2 regions of the Microbulbifer echini genome follow, and region 1 is predicted to be linked to the other one. Evidence: predicted binding sites of a transcription regulator. Region 1 holds the regulator's gene; the other holds the start of a gene.

The links. The regulator sigma-54, encoded in region 1, starts transcription at its own class of promoters, with help from an activator protein. The targets are predictions, from matches to a motif close to TGGCACANNNNTTGCNNT.
Region 2: ACCI51_RS02905 (RtcB family protein) is a predicted target of sigma-54. The motif match lies at 1,898-1,915, and genes of this name have one in related genera.

What each region holds. Positions count from the first base shown of each region.
Region 1 is NZ_JBGMEL010000007.1:165,534-168,654, reverse strand. It holds gene hpf (ribosome hibernation-promoting factor, HPF/YfiA family) at 1-194, opposite strand, end outside; gene ACCI51_RS09070 (RNA polymerase factor sigma-54) at 383-1,828, opposite strand; gene lptB (LPS export ABC transporter ATP-binding protein) at 2,021-2,746, opposite strand; gene lptA (lipopolysaccharide transport periplasmic protein LptA) at 2,842-3,121, opposite strand, start outside.
Region 2 is NZ_JBGMEL010000002.1:168,040-171,160, forward strand. It holds gene ACCI51_RS02895 (C13 family peptidase) at 1-114, opposite strand, end outside; gene rtcR (RNA repair transcriptional activator RtcR) at 176-1,762, opposite strand; gene ACCI51_RS02905 (RtcB family protein) at 1,981-3,121, shown strand, end outside.

The DNA of each region.
Region 1 (3,121 bases):
GAACCGGCACAGAGGTCGTGACCATTGATATGTACTCGGGCCTCGGCTTTCTGGATCAGTTTTTCTACCGATAAAATGACCTGCGCGTTGGTTATGTTGTCGTAGTGACGTGTGAGCTTTTCCAGCTTGTTTTCACAATAGTTGCGCATTGGCGAGGTAACGTCGACGTGGTGACCACTAATGTTGATCTGCATGGATTTCTCCTTATTGGGTGCATCACATTTCGGCGAGCCTCCTTTCGGGTCGCAACCCTACTAGGAAGTGGCCCAGAATGGAAGGATACACTCAAAGTTCGGAGTTCGGTTGCGAAGGCGCAGCTACAGGCGCCAAATAGAGCGTGACCGTGGCAGTTAGCTTGGCTGGTCACAAACACCGTGACCGCTTAGACCAGGCGCTTTCTCTCGCTTGAGGAGGGGATGCCCATGGATTCCCGGTATTTGGCCACAGTTCGGCGGGCCACTTTAATCCCCTGCTTGTCCAGTTCCTGGGTAATCTTATTATCGGATAAGGGTTTACGCGGGGTTTCCGAGTCGATCAGTTTTCGAATCAATGCGCGTATGGCGGTAGAGGAGGCATCTTCGCCTGAGTCTGTGCTCACGTGGCTTGAAAAGAAATACTTCAGCTCGAAGACCCCGCGGGGCGTGAGCATATACTTCTGAGTAGTTACTCTGGAGATGGTCGATTCGTGCATACCGATTGATTCGGCGACATCTGCGAGCACCATGGGGCGCATAGCTTCAGGGCCTTCTTCAAAGAAACCCTGTTGTTTCTCGACAATACAGTTGGCCACCTTCAGCAGGGTCTCGTGGCGACTTTGCAGGCTTTTCATAAACCAGCGCGCCTCTTGTAAGTTGTCTCGCAGGAAGTTGTTATCCCTAGAGTTGTCGGCGCGCTTGACCAAAGAGGCATAGTGGTCATTGATTCGGATTTTTGGAGTGATTTCCGCATTCAGTTCCACCTGCCAGCGCAGAGCTTTGCGGGAAACAATGATATCCGGAATCACATAGTCCGGCTCCTGCCCGCCGAAGCTCTCCCCAGGGCTTGGGTTGAGCGTTTGTATAAGGCGAATTGCCTCTCCGAGCTGAGCCTCACTGAGGCGGGTGCGCCGCCCCAGCTGGCGAAAATCTCTTTTACCGAGCAGATCCAGATGTTTCTCAACAATATCGTGCGCCTGCTGGAGCCACGGGGTTTCTGGCGGTAACTGCTTTAACTGTAGTTGTAAACATTCCTTCAGGTCCCTGGCGCCGCACCCTGCGGGCTCGAACTGCTGGATGGTCTTTAATACCGCAAGCACCTCATCTTCCTCGACATTCACCGAGGAGGAGACTTCCTCCAGCGGGGTGCTCAGCAGACCGCTGGGGGTGATACCGTCTATGAGGTTCTCACCAATCCACTTATCCTGTTCGGATAAGGGGGTCAGGTTGAGCTGCCAGCGCAGGTGGTCCTGTAGGTCGATTGAGGTGGAGTTGCGTTCAAAGGCTGGCGAATCGGCATCGTGGCCACTGCTGTGGCTGGTGTAGATGTCATCCCAGCGGGAGTCGACGGGAAGTTCATCGGGGAGGTTTTGCTCCCAGTCCCTCTCAGTGAGGTCTCTTTCCTCTAAAGGTTGAGCGGCACTTTCGGGCGCTTGCTCTGCTTGGGGCTGCGGCTCTTCTGTTTTTGCTGGCAGTTCTTCACTATCCGCCTCCAGCATTGGATTGCTGTCAAGTGCTGCCTGGACCTCTTGCTGCAGATCGAGGGTGGATAGTTGCAGGAGGCGAATTGCCTGTTGCAACTGGGGAGTCATTGTCAGCTGAGTGCCGAGTTTGAGCTGGAGAGACTGCTTCATAATAGAGAGCCGCAGGCCATACGACAGAGTGATTATCAAATTGTCCTGAGATGGCGCAGACTACCTTTCTCTCCAAACCATTACAAGCAATAAGCGTGCCGACCCCGGAGCGAAAGCTGGGGGTCGTGATTCGGACTGATGACTCATTTAATGCAAATTGGCAGGAGAGAGGACAATGATCGGTGATTCACTTTAAATAGTGAATTCGTGTCCCAAATAGACTTCGCGAACCTGCTGGTTGGCAAGAACTTCATTCGGGGTGCCTTCAGCAATGATGTGGCCTTCGCTGACTATATAGGCCGTCTCGCAGATATCGAGAGTCTCGCGTACATTATGATCGGTGATGAGGACTCCGATATCGCGGTCCCGAAGGTGGCGGATGATCCCTTTGATATCATTGACTGATATGGGGTCTACCCCTGCGAAGGGCTCGTCCAGAAGGACGAAGCTGGGGTTGGTGGCCAAGGCACGAGCAATCTCTACCCTGCGGCGCTCTCCCCCAGAGAGGGCCATGCCCAGGCTCTGCTCTATGTGAGTAATGTGGAACTCCTCGAGTAGCTCTTGTGCCTGTTGTTGGCGCTCAGCTCTGGAGAGGTCTTTGCGGGTTTCAAGAATAGCCAGGATGTTGTCTTTAACGCTCAGGCGGCGAAAAACGGACGCCTCCTGGGGGAGGTAGCCTATTCCCTTGCGCGCCCGACCGTGCATGGACAGTCGGGTAATATCCTCGTCGTCAATCATCACCCGCCCAGCGTCGGCCTGTACCAGACCGGCAATCATATAGAAACAGGTGGTTTTCCCGGCGCCGTTGGGTCCGAGAAGGCCCACGACCTGCCCGCTGGAAACGCTGACACTGACATCCTGGACAACTTTTCTTTTTTTATACTGCTTGGCGAGGTGTAACGCTTTGAGCGTTGGCATAGTGTGTACCGAAATCTATCCATGCCGCGGACATAGTAATGTCCGCCGGTGCAATTATATCTAGAGCTTTGGTGCCCGAGTGGTGCCCAGGGACCCTACTGTCCCTTGTTATCACCGTTACTGGGTGTACTTTCTTTTTTCTCGGGCTTCCAGGTCATTTCCACGCGCCCCTTGCCTGTCTGGCCCTGGGCACTCATTTGCTCGGTGGTGAGGTCGTAGTCAATTTTCTCGGCGGCCAGCGTGTTACCTTCCCGGTCCACATGGGCCTTGCCTGTGAGCTGGAGTTCCTCAGAGCTTACCCGATAAACGATTTTCTGGGCTTTGGCCTTCACCGGGCGCTCAGTTTGTAGAATTTTTTGCTGGAAATGTGCGGGC
Region 2 (3,121 bases), on a different contig from region 1:
TTGCAGATCGCCTTTGTATACGGAGCCATCTGGCAGGGCGGTGCCGCCTGCGAACTGTGTCGGCTCGCAGGCGCTGAGAAGAAGAAAAAGCGGGGTTAGACAGGCGTATCTCATTCCGTGATCCATCATTGAGGTTCTGGGCTGAGATTAACAAATTGGTGCCAGCAAAGGTGCCTTAGGTCTTGCTCAGTTGCTCGAATTTAAGCCCGTATTTTTCCAGTAGTTGGCGCACCCGGTGGGAGTCGTTATTGGATTTCTTTGCAGCGCGGCTCACCTGGAAGAGTTTGCGCCCGGCCTCCGCCATGGAGCTGGACGCCTCGCACACCTGAATCAGTCCCGTCAGTTTGATCTGTTCGTAGAAATCCATCTGCTCGGTGCTGCCGGGGCCGAGGAGTGCCTCAATGCGTGCGCGGGGGAGTACGGATTCATCTCGAGGGGCCCGCCATTTGCGTCGCAGTCGCTCGATTTCATCCTCTACCACCGGTGTAGTGATGCGGCCACCGTCGGAAAGGGTGCCCATGCGTAGGATACTGGCATTGAGGTCGCGGAAGTTGGCAGACCAGCTGGCTTCCGCCGAGCGTGCAAAGCTTAAGTAATTCTCCCGCGCCGCTTTGTTGAAACGGATCAGGTGGCCGGACTGCCTTGAGAAGGCTTCCAGCTCAAAGTCGATATTCGGTTCCAGGTCTTCAATTCGTTCGCGCAGAGAGGGCAGGTGGTAGGTCCACAGATCGATACGGGCCAAAAGGTCCGCGCGAAACTTACCTTCACGGCTGAGCTGTATAAGGTCTCGATTGGTGCCGGCGATCAGCTGGAAGTGACTACTTACCTCTTTATCCGAGCCGAATGGCATAAAGCGTTTGTGCTCGATAGCGCGTAAAAGCATCGCTTGCTCATCCAGCCCCAGTTCGCCGATCTCGTCCAGAAAGAGCAAACCTTTATCGGCTTCCTTCAACAGTCCGGGTCGGTGGGTGGTGGCGCCGGTATAGGCGCCTTTGCGATGGCCGAACAGGGCGGACATGGCGTTTTCACCCCGCAGCGTGGCGCAATTCACCACTACCAGGCTACCCTCCAGCTTGCCGCGCTGTTTGCGCAGCTCGAAGACCCGCTGTGCCAGCTGCGATTTGCCCGCACCCGTCGGCCCAGTAATCAGGATGGGCGCATCGGAACGGATGGAGACCTGCTCCAGCTGCTCGATCATCTGGTTAAAAGCCCGGTTGTTGGTCTCAATACCGCCTTTCAGGTAAGTCGTGCCCTCTTGGTGTTCCCGTTGGAAGCGCGAGGCGATCTGGTCGTACTTGGATAGGTCCAGATCAATAATTTGGTATTGGCCAGTTAGGTCACTGTTTTTGTGGGCGGGAGAGGTCTGGAGTAGGCGTCCGGGGAAATATCCCGCCTCGGTGAGTAGGTAGAGGCAGATCTGTACCACATGGGTACCCGTAGTGATATGCACCAGGTACTGCTCTTCATCGGGCCTGCAGGGGTAGGCGCGGGCGAAGTCCAGCAGGTTACTGTAAACACTCTCGAAGTCCCAGGGATCGCCGAAGTTAGCCCGATGGTGGGCGACGTTCGTCTCCGGGGAGACTCGCGCTATATCCGCGGTCACCTGATCGGCCAGACTTTTTGAATGGTTATCGAACAGGAGTTCCAGGCGGTCGATCCGCAGGTCGTGGTGCTGACACATGGAGATATTGGGCCGCCACTTACGCCAGCGCTTGTCGCCCTTGCCGCGCCGGTCCTTGGTGGTACCGAGGATACTGATCACTACTGTCTTCATCTATCTAAAAAGATAGTTATTAAAAGTCTATCAAGATGCGGAGAATCTCTAAAACCCCCAGCCTTAAAAATATTTCTTTTAAAAACAATAGGTTACGGAATTGTTAGGCACTTGCGTAAAAGTTGGCACCCTATTCGCTGTGTTAGTGGTTGGCACCGCGTAGGAAGCGACTGCGCGATTTCACAAGATTTAAAAAGGAGTGCGAGATGAAATCAATGCCGTATGAAGTGATACAGGAAGGCGGCGTGCCCATCAAATCCTGGACCCTGGGTGTGCCCTTTGAAGAGGAGGCCAAGACACAGCTCAAGAATATTGCGCAGATGCCATTTATTCATAAGTGGGTGGCGGCAATGCCCGATGTACACCTCGGTAAAGGTGCCACCATCGGCAGTGTGGTGCCTACCCTGGGTGCGGTCATCCCCGCCGCCGTGGGTGTAGACATCGGCTGCGGCATGATGGCGGTGCGTACCAGTCTCACAGCGGCACAGTTGCCGGATAATCTGGCGGGCGTACGCAGCGCGATAGAGCGTGCCGTACCCCACGGCCGTACCGGCGGTTTCCGTGGCAAGAGGGCGCGCGATAAGGGTGCTTGGGCAGATACGCCGGGTGATGTGCTGGCTGGGTGGACGCCACTGGCAAGCCAGTTTGACGTACTGCAGGAGAAGCACCCGATATTGAAAAATACCAATAATATCAATCACTTGGGAACACTGGGCACCGGTAATCACTTTATTGAGATGTGCCTGGATGAGCAGGGGAGTGTATGGCTGATGCTACACAGTGGGTCCCGTGGTGTAGGAAACCGTATAGGCACCTATTTTATCGAGAAAGCCAAGCGAGACATGGAGCGTTGGCATATCCATCTGCCGGACAGCGACTTAGCGTACTTCCCTGAGGGCACAGAGCATTTTAAGGACTATGTGCAGGCGGTGGAATGGGCGCAGGATTTTGCCCGTATCAACCGTGAGGTAATGATGGCGCGTACCATCGGCGCGGTTAAGCAGGCACTGGGTATGGAGTTTGAGGCGCGTAGGGAGGCGGTTAACTGCCACCACAATTATGTCTCCCGCGAGCATCACTACGGCAAGGATGTACTGGTGACCCGGAAAGGCGCTGTAAGCGCTCGTGTTGATGAAATGGGCATTATTCCCGGAAGTATGGGGGCCAAGTCTTTTATTGTGAGGGGGCTGGGTAATGAGGAAAGCTTCTGCAGCTGTAGCCATGGTGCCGGCCGGGTGATGTCGCGCACCAAGGCAAAAAAACTGGTCTCCCTGGAGGAGCACCGCGCGGCTACCGCCGACGTGGAGTGCCGTAAAGACGAAGGTGTAATCGATGAAACCCCATCGG